DNA from 4 places in the Nocardioides sp. J9 genome. Region 3 is predicted to be linked to each of the others. Evidence: riboswitches for the same ligand, from Rfam matches in the RefSeq annotation. Region 3 holds a riboswitch; each other region holds the start of a gene.

Region 1 (4,867 bases), on a different contig from region 3:
CACACGCCGAAGCAGCGCAGGTGGCGGCAACACTGGGGCAACGTCCCTTCCTGGCCGTCGGACGGCAGGAGCTCGCCCGCTTCGTGCCCGAGCTGCGCGAGGCTCCGGTCCTGGCCCGTGTCGTGGACGCCCCCGACGTCGACCTCCCTGCGCGGTGGCGGCTGCTCACCAGCCGCGGGCCGTACACGCTCGAGGGCGACCTCGCGGTCATGGCCGACCACGGCAGCGACGTCCTGGTCACCAAGGACTCCGGCGGGACGTACACCTGGCCCAAGATGCAGGCCGCTGCGCAGCTCGGTGTCCCTGTGGTCGTCGTGGAACGGCCGGAGCCGGACCCCCGCGCGCAGGTCGTGCACGCGGTGGGCCCGGCTCTCGAGTGGGTGCTGTCGCACCGCTGACTCAGACGACCGCCTTCGCGGTGGTGTCGACCCGCCCGAGCAGCCACGTCAGGGCCACGCCCAGGGCGCCCCAGAGCGCGGCCAGGGTGAGGACCGAGGAGATCCGGAACTCCCACAGCACGTCGGCGGGGAAGGCACCGAGCTCGTTGACCGTCGGCATGGCGAGTGCCGCGACGGCGACCACGATGACGTAGGCGACCCCGGCCACGACGACACCGGTCCACGCGCCACGTGCGGCGGCGAGCCAGCGGCCCAGAAACACCGTTGCGACCATCGCGACGATGGAGATCAGCGCGAAGGCGAAGTAGTACGCGGTGCGCGACCCGATGGTGTCACCGCTGCCCACGGCCGGCGGAGCAGCCGGGTACTTCAGGAAGGGCACCAGCGCGTAGGCGACGAAGCCGAGTGCGGTGACCAGTGCGGTCGAGCCGACGATCGTCAGACGTCCCAGACGTCCAGCGACGGCGGCGGCGATGAGGGCGATGATCCCGCCCAGGGCGACGCCGATGGCGATCGTCGCAGTGGCCAGGCCCCAGGTCTTCTGGGTGGTGCGGGTGATGCCGCCCTCCTCCTCGTCACCGTGCGAGTGGGCGTGCCCCTCCTCCGTGGCAGCCGCGGCGTGCGTGTGGTCGCCGTCGCCCTCGGCGTGGGTGTGGACCTCGTCCGCGCCGCTCTCGGCCGGAACCTCCGCTGCCGCGGCCTCCTCCAGGCCGATGGCGGTGTCGATCGGCGGCTCGCCGACCGTGAAGGCCACGCCGAAGGCCACGATGCCGGCGATGAGGCCCGCGAGCAGGCCGCGGACCAGGAAAGTACGTGCGTTCACTTGTGATTCCTGTTTCTGTGGTCGTCGAATGAGCCGTGCACGCAGCACGACGCGCCCGACGCCCCAGCGCCGTGATCGGCGCAGGGGTCGGGAAGGGAGACCGCACTCAAGGGCGGTCGGAGCTCAGCTGTGCTGACCCAGCGAGGGGTCAGTGGCAGGGGTAGCCAAGCAGGTGACGACCGTCGTGGACCCACTCGTGCACGGCGGTGCCGGCGAAGAGTGAAACCGCACCCTGGTCGATGCTGACGAAGAAGACGACCAGCACGGACAGCAGGCCGAAGAACAGTGCCCACGGGGCGAGCTCACGAAGGTCGACCGTCGGGATCTCGACGGCGGGAATGGCGGTGGCACCGGACAACGGCGCGGCAACAGCGTGCGACATGTTTCCTCCTCAGGGTTCTGCGCCCTGGTGGTGTGGGGATGGACGAACGCCCGGGTCTGACTTCACCCTCCGAGGACGGTGTCACAGCAGCGCGACTGTGCCGGACTCTCACCGGCTTCCATGGCATTCGCTGGGGCCAGCGTACGCGGCGTGCCGCCCCCTGAGGACGCCGACCCACGGACTGGTACGGTGCCGGTGCCGTGGTGCACGGGAAGCCGGTGGAAGACCGGCGCGGCCCTCGCCACTGTGAGCGCGGAGTTCCGCGACCTCACCGACACTCCGGTGTCGGGACCACTGGGTGCACACCTGGGAAGGTCGGTCGCAGGACGGCGATGCGCGAGCCAGGAGACCGGCCACGGCGCGTTTCGTATCCAACGAGGTCCTTGGAGAAAGATCCCATGATTCGCCGTGCCGCCATGCCCGGACTGTCACTCGCCGCAGGCGCCGTCCTGCTCCTCGCCGGTTGCGCCGGCGCGCCAGAGAAGGAGACGGCGACCGCTGAGAGCGGCGACCGCTTCCCTGTCGAGCTGGTCAACTGCGACCACGAGGTCGTCGTGGCGTCCACGCCCGAGCGTGTGGTGACTCTGAACCAGGGCGCCACCGAGGTGGTGCTCGCCCTCGGGCTGGGTGACCGCCTCGCCGGCACCGCCTACCTCGACGACGCGATCTCGGACCGGTGGGCCCAGGAGTACGAGCAGGTACCGGTGCTGGCCGCGGAGTACCCCACGAACGAGGCTCTCCTGGAGGCAGAACCCGACCTGGTGTACGCGTCGTACGCCTCCGCCTTCGACAAGGGCGTGGCGGGTGACCGCACCGTCCTGGCTGGCTCGGGAACCCAGTCGTACCTGTCCCCCTTCGGCTGCCCGGACGAGAGCCAGCGCCCGGCCCCGACCTTCGACGCCGTGTGGCAGGAGCTGGACGACGTCGCGGAACTGCTCGGCGAGCCCGGCACCTCGAAGGCGCTCGTGTCCGAGCAGAAGGAGACGCTCGAGAGCATCCGCGACGCTGCACCCGGTCAGGGCCTGACTGCCCTGTGGTACGACTCAGGTGACAAGACGCCGCTGGTCGGCGGCGGCCAGAGCGGACCACAGCTGATCCTCGACGCGGTCGGTGCCGAGAACATGTTCGACGACATCGAGCGGGGTTGGGGCGAGGGCAGCTGGGAGGACGTTCTGGCAACCGACCCCGACGTCATCGTCCTGGCGGACGCCAGCTGGTCGTCGGCCGAGGAGAAGAGGGCCTACCTGGAGAAGGACCCCGTGCTGAGCGAGCTCACCGCCGTGAAGAAGGGCGCGTTCGTGACCGTGGCCTACTCCGAGGCCACGCCCGGAGTTCGCATGGTCGACGGCGCGGCCTCGGTGGCCAGCCAGCTGGCGGATCTCGACCTCCGGCCGTGAGTGTGGCCCGCCTCGCAGCGGGCCGGGCAGTCGTCGTGGTGACGCTCACGGCGGCGGCACTCGTGGCCAGCGCTGCGGTGGCGCTCTCCCTGGGATCGGTGGACGTGCCCGTGGCACGCGTCCTGGCCGTTCTCCTGCGCCGGCTCGGGGCGGGCGGGGAGGTCACGGTCCTGGAGGACCAGCTCGTCTGGCAGCTGAGGCTGCCACGAGTGATGGGGGCGATGGCGGCAGGGGCGGTCCTCGCCCTGTGCGGGGCCGTCCTCCAGTCCCTCACGCGGAACGACCTGGCCGACCCCTTCCTCCTCGGCGTCTCGAGCGGCGCCACGGTGGGCGCGGTGACCATCATGGTCCTGGGCATCGGAGTAGGCGGGCTCGTCGCCAGCGCGGCCGTGTCCGTGGCCGCATTTGCCGGGGCGCTGGCCGCACTCGCCGTGGTCCTGGTGATCGCGTCCGCCGGCGGTCGGGGGCTGAGCCCGCACCGCACCGTGCTGGCCGGCGTCGCGGTGGCCTACCTGTGCAGCGCTTACACCTCGGTCGTGGTCATCATGCACGGCGAGGGCGATGCCGCCCGCAGGGTTCTGAGCTGGACGCTCGGCTCGCTCGCGGGGCTCCGGTGGGACAGCACCCTCGTGCTGCTGGGCGCGGCGCTGGTGGCGTTGGTCTGGTTCTTCGCCTATGCCGAGCGGCTGGACGCCTTCACCTTCGGGGAGGTGTCCGCGCAGTCCTTGGGCGTGCCCGTCACCTCGACGCGCTGGGTGCTCATGGTGGGCACCGCCGTGGTGACCGCGACCACGGTTGCCTACGTCGGAGTGATCGGCTTCGTGGGGTTGGTGGTTCCTCACCTCGTCCGCCCCCTGGTGGGCAACCGGCACAGGGCCGTCCTGCTCGCGTCGGCAGCGGGCGGATCTCTCCTGCTGATGTGGGCCGACACCGCCGCACGCTCGTTGGTCGACCGTCAAGAAGTCCCCGTGGGTGCGCTGACCGCCTTGCTCGGCGCACCCGTCCTGGTCTGGCTGATGGCAAGGAGGCCTCGCGCATGACACATCGCGACCTGTGCATGCACTCATCGACCCCCGACCTGCGCGCGAGCGGAATCGTCGTCCGGCTCGGCGTCGACGTCGTGCTCGACGACGTCGACGTCCTCGCCCGGGGCGGCCGGGTCACCGCACTGCTGGGGCCCAACGGGTCCGGCAAGACGACCCTGCTGCACGTTCTCGCCGGCCTGCGGAAGCCCGACCGCGGCACCGTCCTGGTCGGAGACGTTGCGATCCGCTCGTTGTCGCACCGCCGCCGTGCCCAGACCGTCGCCCTGGTCGAGCAGCATGCGACCACGACCACGGACCTCACCGTGCGCCAGGTGGTCGCGCTGGGTCGCCTCCCCCACCGACGGATGCTGGGCGCGCGCGGCGACTCGGGTGCCGAAGTCGTCGACACGGTCATGGACCTCGTCGGGCTCACGCACCTTGCCGACCGCGGGTGGACCACGCTGTCTGGCGGTGAGCGCCAGCGCGCCCACCTGGCCCGCACCCTGGCCCAGCAGCCGGCGGTCCTGCTCCTGGACGAGCCGACCAACCATCTGGATCTCGGGCAGCAGCTGCGGTTCCTCGCTCTGGCTCGAGACCTCGGTCTGACCACGGTCGCCGCCTTGCACGACCTCGAGCTGGCGACGGCCTTCTGCGACGACGTGGTCGTGCTCAACCACGGCCGTGTGCACGGCCAGGGGCCGGTGACCTCCACCCTCACCGCCTCGTTGCTGCGCGAGGTCTACCACGTCGACGCTTCGCTGGACCCCCACCCCCGCCTGGACCGTCATCACCTGGTCTGGGACGGCCATGTCGAGGAGAACTCATGACTGTCCACGTCCTCG
Region 2 (4,867 bases), on a different contig from region 3:
CAGGCGATCGGGTAGGTGAACTCGTCGAGGACGTACAGGTCGTGCGTCTCGGCGGCGAGACGGCGCTTGATCTCCTGCCATCCCTCGGCTGCGGTCCGTGCGTGGTCCTCGGCGTCGCCCTGCTTCTTCGTCCAGGACCAGCCCGCGCCCATCTTGTGCCACTCGACCGGTCCGCCCTCGCCACTCTCCTCGTGCAGGCGACCGAGGCGCTCGAGGACGGTCTGCTCCCCGATGCGCCACTTGGCGGACTTCACGAACTGGAAGACGCCTATGTTCCAGCCCTGGTTCCACGCCCTGATGGAGAGCCCGAAGGCGGCGGTGGACTTCCCCTTGCCATCCCCGGTGTGGACCATCAGGAGCGGGCGGTTGCGGCGCTGGCGCGTGGAGAGACCGTCATCAGGGACGGTGAGCGGCTGGCCCTGGGGCATCAGATGACCTCTTCCAGAACGTGGGTGTCGGTGGCGGCCGCGAACGAGGCGACCTCTCCGATGACGGTGATGGCAGGCGGTTCGACATGGGCTGCCCGGACGGCGATGTCGGCGACGGACCCGCTCACCACTTGCTGGTCCGGGTGGCCCCCACGTGCGATGACCGCCGCAGGCGTGGCTGGGTCGAGCCCGTTCTCCATCAGTGCCTCGGTGATCGCCGGCAGGGTGGCCACGCCCATGAGGACGATCAGCGTGGTGCCGGAGCGAGCGAGGGCCCCGTAGTCGAGAGTGGAGGAGGGGTGCCCGGGCGGGACGTGTCCGGAGATGACGCTGAAGCCCTGGACGAGTCCGCGGTGGGTGACGGGGATGCCGCCGAGCGCGGGGACGGCCACCGACGAGGTGACGCCGGGGATGACACGCACCGGGACGTCCGCCTCGGTGCAGGCGAGGACCTCCTCCATCCCGCGGCCGAAGACGAACCCGTCGCCACCCTTGAGACGGACGACGCGGCGACCGCGTCGAGCGTGCTCCACGAGGAGGTCGTTGATGCGTTCCTGCGGGGTGAAGGCCCCGCGCGGCAGCTTCGCGACGTCCACGACGAGCGCGTCGGGTCGGGCCCAGGCCAGCGCCTCCTCCGGCGCGAGATGGTCGACCAGCAGGACGTCTGCCTGCTCGACGGCGGACCGTCCGGCGACCGTCATCAAGCCGGCGTCGCCGGGGCCACCGCCGACCAGCGCGACGGTGCCGGGGAGCAGGGGCGCCAGCGAGCCCATCAGGCCACCCGCCCGTTCACGACGTCGACGAGGCCGGTCGCGCTGACCCGGGCCATGGGGACGTGCTCGGCCTGCAGGTGGCCGGAGAGAATGCGCGCGAGCCCGAGCCGCAGCGGCCCCTCTTCGCAGTCGACGACGACGCTGGGGACCCGCATCGCCGCGACGTGGGCCGCCGCCAGCCGGGAGCGGTCGACGGCGTCGGCCCCGGAGGTGGCGCGGCCGTCCGTCACGACCACGAGCAGCGGCCGCAGTCGGTCGTCCCGGAGCCGCTCCCGCCGGACGACGTCCGCCGCGGTCAGCAAACCCTCCGCCAGAGGGGTGCGCCCCCCGGCCGGGAGCTCGTCGAGCAGGGCTGCGGCCACCTCGACCGACCCGGTGGGTGGCAGGGTCACGTCCGCGTCAGTGCCGCGGAAGCTGATCATCGCCACCTTGTCCCGGCGTCGGTACGCATCGGTGAGCAGCGACAGGATCGCGGTCTTCACCTGGACCATGCGACGCCGGGCAGCCATCGAGCCGGACGCGTCCACGCAGAACAACAGGAGGTTGGCCTCCCTCCCCTCGCGTACGGCGGTGCGCAGGTCGACCGCCGCGAGCGCGAAGCGCCCACCCGGCCCACGCGTCGATCCGGTGGCGTAGCGTTCCGCCGCGGCTCGCAGGGTCTCCACCAGGTGGAGCGTCCCGGTCCCACCAGCTCGGGTGGCGCCGACCCGGCGGCCGCTGGCGCCAAGGGCGCGGCTACGGCGCCCCGGCGTACCTCGGCCGACCCCGTCGACGGTGAACAGACGCGGTCGGTACGCGGACTCGGCCGCCACAGTGCTGGAGCTGCCCTCCCCCGGGGGGTGCGGCGCCGGCGGCGCGGATGGCGCCTGGACGTCCGCCTCGGCACCGGCCGGTTCGGGCACGTCGTCCCTGCCGTCGGTCGGGACCTCGTCGGGGCTGCCGGCGTCGGCCCCGGAGCCGTCGGACGGCGACGCGGGGTCCTCGGACGGGTCCTGGCTGTCCTCGGGACCGTCGGTGGGGTCCGTGGGCCCGTCCGGTTCCGGCGGCGGCTCGGGGAGCTCGTCGTCGCCGAGGACCTCGTCGAGCAGCTTCTCGTCCAGGCCGGGGGCGTCGAAGGGGTTGCGGCGACGGCGGTGCGGAAGTGCGAGCAGGGCCGCGGCGCGAATGTCTGCTCGAGTGACGAACCGACGGCCGGCCCAGGCGGCGTGCGCCACGGCCGTTCGGGCGGTGACGATGTCGGCACGCAGGCCGTCCACCTCGAAGGCGGCGCAGACCTCGGCGACCTTGAGCATCGCCGCCTCCCCCAGGGTGACCTCCTCGACGCGCTCGCGAGCCAGCGCGATCCGTCGGGTGAGCTCGGCCTGGCTGGCCGCGTACCGCGCGACGAAGCCCGCGGGGTCGCGGTCGAAGGCGAGGCGGCGCCGCACCACCTCGACGCGCAGGGCGGGATCGCGTGGGGCGGCCACCTCGACGGTGAGGCCGAAGCGGTCGAGCAGCTGGGGGCGAAGCTCACCCTCCTCCGGGTTCATCGTGCCGATCAGCACGAACCGGGCGCTGTGGCCGATCGAGACGCCGTCCCGCTCGACCGTCACCTGGCCGGTGGCGGCGGCGTCGAGCAGCAGGTCGACGAGGTGGTCGTGGAGCAGGTTGACCTCGTCGACGTACAGGACGCCGCGGTGGGCGCGAGCCAGGAGCCCGGGCTCGAACTCGACGGCGCCGGCAGTGAGCGCCTTCTCGAGGTTGAGCGAGCCGAGCACCCGGTCCTCCGTGGCCCCGACCGGCAGCTCCACCAGACGGACCGGACGGCTCACGACCGCACCGGAGCTGGCGAGGAGGTCGGGCGAGGTCGCGGCCGGGTCGTGCGGGTCGGCGGAGAACCGGTCGCCGTCGCGGACCTCGATCCAGGGCAGCACCTCGGCCAGCCCCCGGACCGTCGTCGACTTGGCGGTGCCCTTCTCGCCGCGGACGAGCACGCCGCCGATCTCCGGACTGATCGAGCTCAGCACGAGGGCGAGGCCCATGTCGTCGAGACCGGAGGCGGTCGTGGGGTCGTACTCGCAGCCGACGACGGCAGAAAATGGGTACTTCAGTGGCACGTTGAGGCTCCCGCTCGTAGGCCATGGATTGGCTCACGCGAGGCCGGTCTTCGGACTTGCCGAGTCACTCCTGACGGAGTGCTCGACTCACCGCAGCGGGCCTGTGCCGGACTCTCACCGGCTTCCCAGATTCTCCCCGTTGCTCGTCCCCACCGTTTCCGATGGCTGGGGCGCGGGGGCACCTCACGTGTTGCGCTGACGATAGCCTCCCGACTCGTGGATGACGTGACGGCCCCTCCCCGTGGACACCTCGTGACCGTGGTGGGAGTGGGGGCCGACGGGTCGCTCCAGCCGGCTGCGGAGACGCTCCTTCAGGAGGCGGACGTGGTCCTCGGTGGCCGACGCCACCTCGACCTCGTGGCCCCGGTGCCGGGGCAGGAACGACGCCCGTGGCCCTCGCCGCTCGCGCCTTCCCTGCCGGCTCTGCTCGACGAGCTGCGCGGACGTCGGGTGGTGGCCCTGGCGTCCGGTGACCCGATGGTCTCGGGCATCGGCACGACACTCGTACGCGCCCTCGGCGCCGAGGCCGTCCTGGTCATCCCCGCGGTCTCGTCCGTGGCCTTGGCGCGAGCACGTATGCGCTGGTCAGCCGAGGAGTCAGTCGTCGTGACGCTGGTCGGACGACACGAGGCGCGGGTGCTGCGCGAGGTCGCTCCGGGGCGGCGGATCCTGGTCCTGACGTCCGGGTCGCACTCAGCTTCGATCGTGGGCCGGCTGCTGACCGAGACGGGCCATCCTGACGCTGTCATCACCCTGCTCGGGAACCTCGGGACCGACACCGAGTCGCGGTCCACGAAGACCGCCCAGGAGTGGACTGCGACGGCCGCCGACACCSKCCCSCCGCTGCATGTCCTGGCGATCGAGATCCCCGCGGGCGACTCGGCGTGGCGCTCGTCGTGGGTGGCCGGCTTGCCCGACGAAGCCTTCGAGAACGACGGGCAGCTCACCAAGCGCGACCTTCGGGCCTCGGCCCTGGCCCGTCTCTCCCCCGCGCCCGGTCAGCACCTGTGGGACGTCGGCGCAGGTGCCGGCTCGATCGGCATCGAGTGGATGCGCGCCCACCCCACCTGCCGCACGACCGCGGTGGAGGCAGATCCCGTGCGCGCCGCCCGAGTGGCACGCAACGCGACGCGTCTCGGCGTGCCCGACCTCCGTGTGGTGGAGGGTCGCGCCCCTGACGCGCTCGCAGGTCTCGAGCCTCCGCACGCGATCTTCATCGGCGGCGGAGCCACGCACCCCGGCGTCCTCGACGCGTGCCTGGCTGCGCTGCGTCCGGGCGGACGCCTCGTCGTGCACGGTGTGACGCTCGAGACGGAGTCACTCCTCGCCGAGGCCTACCGGACGCACGGCGGCGAGCTCACCCGCCTCGCGGTCGAGACGACGCACCCCGTCGGCACGTTCACCGGCTGGACGCCCCTGCGGACCGTGACGCAGTGGAGCCTGCGCCTCTGAACCCGTAGGGAGGCGTCACGCAACGACCATGTTCTACGAGGGTCGCTTCGTCAGCCTGTCCCGCTCGCGGCTGTACAGGTACGACTCCCCTCCTGCGCGGGCAGGCGCCTCAGCCAGC
Region 3 (3,530 bases):
CCAGGAGGCGGCGCAGGCCCCGGACCCGGTGGAAGCGTCCCTCGGGGCCGCCGCGCAGCTGCTGGGCAGCACGCACGCGGGCAGCGCTGTCCGCGAGCTGGGGCAGGATGTTGATCGCCACGGTCATCGCCGTGCCGATCTCGTAGAGCGCCGGCGGCAGCGACTTCATCAACCGCTTCGGGTTCGCCAGTGCGTTGGCGGCCCCGACCGCGATGAGCAGGGTGGCCAGGCGCAGGCCCTCGTAGGTCGACGCGAGCAGCTCCTCGCGGGTGAACGGGCCGAGCAGGTCGATGCCGGCCACCCAGTCGGGCAGTGCGATCGTCGGCAGGCTGAACAGCACGTGGCCCGGGGTGTTGCCGCCGAGCAGGATGCGGAACAGGACGCGCACGGCGACCACGACGACGCCCAGCCACACGTAGAGCCGGAAGGAGCGGGCCCACGGCTGGTCGGAGCGGCAGGACAGCACCGTCAGCGTGATCCCGGCCAGCAGCAGGCCGAGCAGGAACGGGTTGGTCGTGAACGACGTCCCGACCGCGAGCCCGAGGGCCCAGGCCCACCAGGCGACGGGGTGCAGGTCGCGGGCGATCCTCACGACCGCGCCCGCCTGATCGGCACGACCGCGGCGGCGCCGAGGACCACCACGCCACCGGCGAGGAGCAGCCACGGGAAGCCGTCGTCGTCGTCGTCCCGGCCGTTGTCCGCCGCAGCCTCGACCTCTGCTGCGGTGGGTGCGCTCTCCGCCGGGGCGGTCTCCCCGGGCGGGGTGACGTCGCCGTCGCCCTCGTGCCAGACGAAGGCGAGGAAGGAGCCCGGGTCGAGGTCGAGCGACGTGACGCCGAGGCTGGCGTAGGACCACTCCGGCTCGTCACCCGGCGGCGACCACCACAGGCTCCAGTACGCGTCGCCCCTGGTGCACGGGCCGTTCGCCGGCTTCCCCGCGACCCGGCACACGAAGCCGTTCATGCCCGGTGCCGGGGAGTCCTCGGTCGGGAAGCCGGCGTCGTGGAAGAGCTGGCTCGCCGGGCCGCCGCCCTCGACACACACGGTCCGGCTGCCACCACCGAGCTCGGCGAAGTCGACGACGACCGTGACCTCGGTGGGCGCGCACGCGCCCCCCGCCGCGGCACCGGCGGGTGCCGCGGCGAGGGACGGGAGCGCGAGCGCTGCGAGGAGCAGGCTCAGGAGGCGGCCGGGCACGGCGCCTCCGGGGCGTCCTCGTCGAGCGCGAGCAGGGCGGGCACCGACTGCGCGGTGGCCAGGCGCCACTGGTACTCGGTCTTCGCGGTCAGGCCGCGCTTGCCCGCCGCAGCCAGGGTGAGGTCGTCGAAGGCGATCGCGCCGGCGTCGGCGCCGACCTTGCCCTCGCACTCGCCGAGCTGGTGCGCGCGGACCCAGGCCGCGGCCTTCGCCGCCGCCTCGTCCTCACCGGCGAGGAGGAGGGCCCACCCGGCCATCCCGGTGCTGTTGGCGTTCGGGACCAGCTGGCCGTCGCCACCGGAGAACGAGCCGTCCTCGGCCTGCTGGCTGAGGATGTAGTCGATGCCCTCGGCCAGCGCCGCGGCCAGCTCCTCGTCGTCCTCGGCGAGGTCGTGGAGCAGCACGTAGGTCAGTGCGGTGGTGTCCGCGGGCTCCGGCTTCGCGTCGGCGCACGCCTGCTCCTCGGCGTCTGCCTCGGGGAAGTAGAGCCGGAAGAAGCCGCCGTCGCACTGCTGCTGGAGCAGGAAGCCGCGGGCGGCGTCCGCCTCGTCCGACCCGGCGAGCGTCAGGCCGCGCACGGCCCACGCCTGGCCGAAGCCGTTGGCGTAGTCGCCGAACTCGCTCTTGTCGCTGATCCGGCCGGTCGCGGGACCTTCGTCCGCCGTACGCTCCTCGAGCTGCGCGACCAGGTCGAGGCCGCCGAAGTCGCGCGGGTCGGCACCCTGGTCGACGGCGAACGACAGGAGCTTGCCGGTCGAGCCGGACCACACGTCCTTGCCCGGGCTGGTGTAGGCCTCCGCACCCTCGGCCAGCGCCTCGGTGATCGTCGTCAGCGCCGGGCTCTCCGGGTCGACCGCCCGCAGCGCGTAGGCCAGGTCGACCGTCGTGCTGTGGTCGTCGGTCCCGAACTCGCGGTTGTGCAGCAGGCCGCCCTGCAGCTCGCCCTCGAGCCACGCCGCGCCGGCCAGCGCCGCCTCGGTCGGCTCGCCCGGCTCCGTGGACCCGTTCGTCGCGCCCGCGGGCGCCTCGTCCGCGGCCTTGCCGTCGTTCTCCTGCGAGCAGGCCGCGAGGCCGAGCCCGGCGACGAGCGCGAGCGCTCCGGTGGCGGAGGCCGCCCGGCGAGCGATGGGGTGCATGTTCGTTCCTTCCCGCTGCACGAGCGGGAGCACCAACGTGGTGACATCCCGCTGCTTTCCACGACAGCGTTGGTGTCAGGACATCCGTGGCAGGTACTCCGGCTTGCCACCCGAGGGCGGCCTACGGTTGCGGGTCAGCGCCGGACTTGGACCGGCTTCCCCCGCCAGGGACGTGATTGAGTTCTTGCGCGAAGCGTACCGCGACCTCGCCCTCCCGCCTCCTTGGCGAGGCCTTGGTGGACAGCGGCCGTGGCCTGGCGCACGTTGGGAGGGGGTCGCCGGGTGCGGCGTAGCGCTCGCTGCGGTGGTCGGCCAGTGGTTGCGCAGGAGGAGCGCGGGTCGGTCCCGGTGGGCTAGCGGTCGCGCGGCCGCTACAGCTCCGAAAGGCAACGACGAGGAGGCTGGGCGGGTGGTCGGGGCCGCCTGTCGGCCTGCGGTCGCGTAGGCGGAGCGGTCGGTGTCGGCGGGCTTCGGTCGCGTAGCCGGTACAGCTCCGAAAGGCAGCGACGAGGAGGGCTGGGGAGGTGGTCGGGTCCGCCTTTCGGCTCGCGGTCGCGTAGGCGGTCGTGGGCTGGTCTTTCTGGGCGCCGGTCTCCCGGTGGTTGAGGTGCGACGAGCGCCAGCGAGGAGCCTCGAAACCACCGGCCTTGAAGGCGGGCTGTGGATCGTAGATCCTTGGAGAATCCCCAGTCCACAGGCGGGTTTCCGGCGAATCAAAGTGTCGGTGGTCTCCGGAAGAATCCCGTCATGGAGCTCGGAACCAGCCCTTCGTCGAAGGTCTCGACAGCATCGCTGCTGTCGTGGATCGCCGACGATGCCGAGGCCCGAGCCCACCTCGAGATCCGCGAGTGGAAGCACATCGTGGCATGGGCCCACGCCAACACCGTCGACCAGCCCGACGAAGCAGCCACGGTCCGGGACGGCTTCCTCGACACCGGCATCCCCATCGCCGGCCCCGGCACACCCCTGGTGTCGGAGTTCGCGCTGATGGAGCTCATCGCCGTGCTGGGCCGCACACCCGACGGTGGTCGGCTCTACGTCGGCAAGATCCTCGAGTGCGCCTGGCGACTCCCCGAGCTCTACACCGCGGTCCTCGACGGCAACCTCGCCCCCTGGCGGGCGCTGCGGATCGCCGAGCTCACCCACCCCCTCACCCAACGGGCAGCAGCCTGGGTGGACCACCAGCTCGCGATCGCC
Region 4 (4,867 bases), on a different contig from region 3:
CTCTTCATGTTCGCGATCCTCGGCATGTGCGCCTGGGGCTTCCTGGAGATGGGCACCGGCACGTTGCCGATGGCGGAGAGCGCCAGCCTCGAGATCACGCCGAAGGAGGGCTGGGAGGAGCCGCTGACCACGTTCGGCCTCATCATCCTGCTCGCCCGCGCGTTCTCGTCCGGCTGCGCCGCCCTCACCGGGGTCGAGGCGATCTCCAACGGGGTCCCGGCGTTCCGGCGGCCGAAGAGCCGCAACGCCGCCACCACGCTGCTGATGCTCGGGATGATCGCGGCGACGATGATGATGAGCGTCATCGTGCTCGCCAAGCAGATGGGCGTGAGGTACGTCGACCCGCACGAGCTCGAGCGGCTGACCCGCGACGGCGTCCCGCTGCCCGAGGGCTACGACCAGCACGCGATCATCGCGCAGATCGCCGACGCGGTCTTCCACGACTTCAGCCCCGGCTTCTACTTCGTCGTGGTCGTCACCGGCGTGATCCTCGTCCTGGCCGCCAACACCGCCTTCAACGGCTTCCCGGTGCTCGGCTCGATCCTCGCCAAGGACGGCCTCGCGCCGCGCGCCCTCGGCGCCCGGGGTGACCGGCTCGCCTACAGCAACGGCATCGTCTTCCTCGCCGCGATGGCGATCGTGCTGATCCTCGCCTTCGACGCCGAGACGACGAAGCTGATCCAGCTCTACATCGTCGGCGTCTTCGTCTCGTTCAACCTCAGCCAGCTCGGCATGATCCGCCACTGGAGCCGGCACCTCGCGACCGAGCGCGACCCGGCCGAGCGGCGCCGGATGATCCGCTCGCGCGCCATCAACGCCGTCGGGCTGTCCCTGACCGCAGTCGTCCTCGTCGTCGTGCTGCTGACGAAGTTCCTCGCGGGCGCGTGGATCACCGTGCTCGCCATGGCGTTCTTCTTCGCCGTGATGCGCGCGATCAAGGGCCACTACGACCACGTCGAGCGCGAGCTCGCCGCCGACGAGACCGACAAGGCACTGCCGACCCGGGTGCACGCGATCGTGCTGGTCTCCAAGCTGCACAAGCCGACCCTGCGGGCGCTGGCGTTCGCCAAGGCGACCCGGCCGAACGCGCTCGAGGGCGTCTACGTCTCCGTCGACGAGCGGGAGACCGCACGACTGATGGAGGAGTGGGACGACCGCAACACCGGCGTCCCGCTCAAGGTGCTCCACTCGCCGTACCGCGAGGTGGTGCGGCCGATCGTCGAGTACGCCACGGCGATCCGGCAGGCCAACCCGCGCGGCGTGGTCGCCGTCTACATCCCCGAGTACGTCGTGGGCCGCTGGTGGGAGCAGCTGCTGCACAACCAGACCGCGCTGCGCCTCAAGGGCCGGCTGCTGTTCACCCCCGGCGTCATGGTCACCTCGGTGCCCTACCAGCTGCGCTCGTCGGAGATCGCGGCCGAGCGCGAGGCCCGCGAGGAGCACCGGGTGCGTCCCGGTGACCTGCGCCGGGGCCGGGTCGACGAGCGGCGCGACCGCCAGGTGCCACGGTGAGCCGCCCGCAGCGCCGTCCCGCTCGCCGGGGGCGGCCCGGTGGACCGCGCGCCCGCCAGGCCCGGGGAGCCTCCGTCGTCGGTCGCCGCTTCGAGGCCGAGGTCGGCCCGGTCGCCCACGGCGGCCACTTCGTCGCCCGCGTGCCCACCGGTGACGGCGACGAGCAACGCGTCGTCTTCGTCCGCCACGCGTTGCCGGGGGAGCGGGTGCTCCTGGAGGTCACCGAGGGCACCGAGGGCGACCGGTTCTGGCGCGCCGACGCCGTCGAGCTGCTCGGTGACCCCTCGCCCGACCGGGTCACCCCGCCCTGCCCGTACGCCGGCCCCGGACTCTGCGGCGGCTGCGACTTCCAGCACGTCGACCTCGGTGCCCAGCGCCGGCTGAAGGCCGACGTGGTCCGCGAGCAGCTGCGCCGCGTCGCCCGCCTCGACGTGGACGTCGCCGTCGAGCCGGTCCCCGGCGACGAGGCCGGCCTGCGCTGGCGCACGCGGCAGCGCTACGTCGAGCTGCCGGGCGGCGGGCGCGGCATGCGCAAGCACCGCTCCCACGACGTCGTCCCCGTCGACGAGTGCCTGCTCGAGGCGCCGACCGGTCCGTCGTACGCCGTGGCGGGGCGGGCCTTCGAGGTCGCCGACGGCGGCTTCTGGCAGGTCCACCCCGGCGCCCCGGGCGCCCTGGTCGACGCCGTCCTCGCCGCGGTCGACCCGCAGCCGGGGGAGTCCGTGCTCGACCTCTTCGCCGGCGTCGGCCTGTTCAGCCGCTTCCTGCTCGACGCCGTCGGCCCCACCGGCCGGGTGGCCGCCGTCGAGGGCGATCGCGCCGCCTCCGCGCTCTCCGAGCGCAACTGCCCCGGCGTCGTCGCCCGCGCCGGCGACGTGGCCACCGTGCTCGCCGGTGGCCTGCCGCCGGAGTGGGACCGCGTCGACCTCGTCGTCCTCGACCCGCCCCGGGTCGGCGCCCGCCGCGAGGTCGTGGAGCAGGTCGTCGCCCGCCGGCCCCGGGCCGTGGCCCACGTCGCCTGCGACCCCGCTGCGCTGGCCCGCGACGTCGCCCTCTTCGCCGAGCACGGCTACCGACTGGTCACGCTGCGCGCCTTCGACCTCTTCCCGATGACGCACCACGTCGAATGCGTTGCGTTGCTGGAGCCTGCGGACGTCTGCGCCCGGCCGCGCTGAACGATCGTGCAACAGGCCCGACAGCGGGCCGTCGTGCCGGCGCGGTATCGTCACGATCAGCCAGTCGTACTCCCACGTGGAGTCAGGGAATCCGGTGAGAATCCGGAGCTGACGCGCAGCGGTGAGGGGACGGGACGGACATGCCGGCAACGGCAGCCACTGGGGTCTGCGGATCCTGGGAAGGCGTCCGCGCCCGGTTGATCCAAGTCCGAAGACCTGCTGGCCCTGACGACAACCGTCGTCGGGTCATGGTGGGTCCCGCGTACGGACCCGGACTCGAAACATGGTGATCTCCGGTGACTCGTTCACGGCCCGACCGTTGCCCCGGCGCTCTGCGCCCCTGGTCCGCTGATGACGGACTCCTGGTCCGGTTGCGACTCCCCGGCGGCAACGTCAGTGCGGACGCGTTGCTGGCCCTGCTCGACGTGGCCGAGCGTCATGGCGATGGACACGTGCACGTGACCACGCGGACCAACCTGCAGGTGAGGGCCCTTCCTGCGGTGCCCGGCACCCACCGCCTGACCGACACGGTGCTCGCGGCCGTCGAGGAGACCGGCCTGCTGCCCAGCCGTACGCACGACCTGGCGCGCAACGTCATGGCGTCGCCCCAGACCGGGCTGGCCGGCGGGCGTGCAGACCTGCGCCCCGTGGTAGGTGCGCTGGACGCTGCGCTGCTGGCCGCACCTGCCCTCGGTGCACTCCCCGGGCGGTTCCTGTTCGTGCTCGACGACGGGCGCGGCGACCTGCTCGACCGCACCTGCGACCTCGGACTGGTCGCGCTCGGCCCCGACGAGGCGCAGCTGCGGATCGGCACCGGCTGGGGTCCGGTCGTCCCGCTCGACGGCGTCGAGGAGCGGCTGGTCCACCTGGCTCTGCGTTTCCTCGAGGTGCGCGGCGAGGGGCCGGGGGCTGCGTGGCACGTCCACGAGCTGGCGTCGCAGCTGGTCGAGCCCGTTCCTGCGTCGGCGCAGCTGCCGGACCGGTCGCCCCCGCTGCCGTACGGCTCCGTCCCCGGCGGGGAGCACGTCCCCGTGCCGGAGGACGGCCTCGACCGCCCCGCCGTGGAGCGCCTGTGCGCCGCGGCGCCCGAACTCGTCGTCACCCCCTGGCGTGGCGTTCTCGTCCCCGAGGAGTCCTCATGAACAACCTGTCCACGTTCCAGCCTCGTCGTCCGGGGCGCCACTACCCGTACATCGACCGGGGTGCGGCGATCTACGTCGACTCGTTCGCCACGATCCGTCGCGAGGCCGACCTGTCGCGGGTGCCGGGGAGCGCAGAGAAGCTGGCGGTGCGGATGATCCACGGCAGCGGCCAGGTCGACCTGGTCGACGACCTCGTGATCCACCCGGATCTCGTCCCGGCGGCCCGCGCAGCCCTCGAGGCGGGAGCGCCGATGCTGTGCGACGCCACGATGGTGGTGAAGGGCGTGACGCGCAGTCGGCTTCCGGCCGACAACGAGGTGCTCTGCACCCTCAACGACCCGGAAGTTCCTGACCTCGCGGAACGCTGGGGCACCACCCGCACCGCCGCGGCCGTGTCGCTGTGGGAGCCCCGCCTGGAGGGGGCGGTGGTTGCCATCGGCAACGCCCCCACGGCGCTCTTCCACCTGCTCGAGATGCTCATCGACGGGGCCCCGCGCCCCGCGGCGATCGTCGGCTGCCCGGTGGGGTTCATCGGGGCGGCCGAGTCGAAGCAGGCCCTGGAGGACCTGCGTTCCGAGCACGGCATCGACATCCCGTTCGTCACGGTGCGTGGCCGTCGCGGTGGTTCCGCGATGACGTCGTCGGCCCTCAACGCACTGGCCCAGGAGCAGGAATGAGCACCCCCACCGTCGTCACCGGCCGATTCTCGGGGGTCGGTGTCGGCCCGGGCGACCCGGAGCTGATCACCCGCAAGGCCGCGCGTCTGATCGAGAACGCCGACGTCATCGCCTACCACGCTGCGCGCGGCAAGCTGTCGAACGCGCGACGCATCGCAGCCGAGCTCTTCCCCGCCGGCGTGGTCGAGGAGGAGCTGACCTATCCGGTCACCACGGGCACCACCGACCACCCGGGTGGGTACGCGGGGGTGCTGGCCGAGTTCTACGAGGAGTCGGCGCAGCGTCTGGCTGACCACCTTGCGGCTGGACGTGACGTGGTGCTGCTCTCGGAGGGCGACCCGCTCTTCTACGGGTCGTACAT

What was found. Region 3 has a riboswitch for cobalamin ahead of L615_RS11520 (hypothetical protein). Riboswitches for the same ligand answer to the same signal wherever they lie in the genome.
Region 1: another riboswitch for cobalamin. It lies ahead of L615_RS12860 (ABC transporter substrate-binding protein); the one in region 3 lies ahead of L615_RS11520 (hypothetical protein).
Region 2: another riboswitch for cobalamin. It lies ahead of L615_RS12820 (VWA domain-containing protein); the one in region 3 lies ahead of L615_RS11520 (hypothetical protein).
Region 4: another riboswitch for cobalamin. It lies ahead of L615_RS12795 (nitrite reductase); the one in region 3 lies ahead of L615_RS11520 (hypothetical protein).

What each region holds. Positions count from the first base shown of each region.
Region 1 covers NZ_VLJQ01000077.1:105,137-110,003, reverse strand. Annotated here, with positions in the region: gene L615_RS12875 (cobalt-precorrin-6A reductase) at 1-398, shown strand, start outside; gene L615_RS12870 (CbtA family protein) at 400-1,221, opposite strand; gene L615_RS12865 (CbtB-domain containing protein) at 1,370-1,603, opposite strand; cobalamin riboswitch at 1,658-1,723, opposite strand; cobalamin riboswitch at 1,788-1,976, shown strand; gene L615_RS12860 (ABC transporter substrate-binding protein) at 2,002-3,000, shown strand; gene L615_RS12855 (iron ABC transporter permease) at 3,003-4,040, shown strand; gene L615_RS12850 (ABC transporter ATP-binding protein) at 4,037-4,852, shown strand; gene L615_RS12845 (ferredoxin) at 4,849-4,867, shown strand, end outside.
Region 2 covers NZ_VLJQ01000077.1:95,946-100,812, reverse strand. Annotated here, with positions in the region: gene cobO (cob(I)yrinic acid a,c-diamide adenosyltransferase) at 1-428, opposite strand, end outside; gene cobA (uroporphyrinogen-III C-methyltransferase) at 428-1,201, opposite strand; gene L615_RS12820 (VWA domain-containing protein) at 1,201-3,291, opposite strand; cobalamin riboswitch at 3,321-3,498, opposite strand; gene cbiE (precorrin-6y C5,15-methyltransferase (decarboxylating) subunit CbiE) at 3,514-4,749, shown strand; gene L615_RS12810 (cobalt-precorrin-4/precorrin-4 C(11)-methyltransferase) at 4,783-4,867, opposite strand, start outside.
Region 3 covers NZ_VLJQ01000073.1:54-3,583, reverse strand. Annotated here, with positions in the region: gene L615_RS11530 (energy-coupling factor transporter transmembrane protein EcfT) at 1-592, opposite strand, end outside; gene L615_RS11525 (hypothetical protein) at 589-1,197, opposite strand; gene L615_RS11520 (hypothetical protein) at 1,179-2,333, opposite strand; cobalamin riboswitch at 2,404-2,551, opposite strand; partial or broken gene L615_RS11515 (hypothetical protein) at 3,081-3,530, shown strand, end outside.
Region 4 covers NZ_VLJQ01000077.1:89,235-94,101, forward strand. Annotated here, with positions in the region: gene L615_RS12785 (APC family permease) at 1-1,512, shown strand, start outside; gene L615_RS12790 (class I SAM-dependent RNA methyltransferase) at 1,509-2,687, shown strand; cobalamin riboswitch at 2,732-2,926, shown strand; gene L615_RS12795 (nitrite reductase) at 2,984-3,829, shown strand; gene L615_RS12800 (precorrin-8X methylmutase) at 3,826-4,506, shown strand; gene L615_RS12805 (precorrin-2 C(20)-methyltransferase) at 4,503-4,867, shown strand, end outside.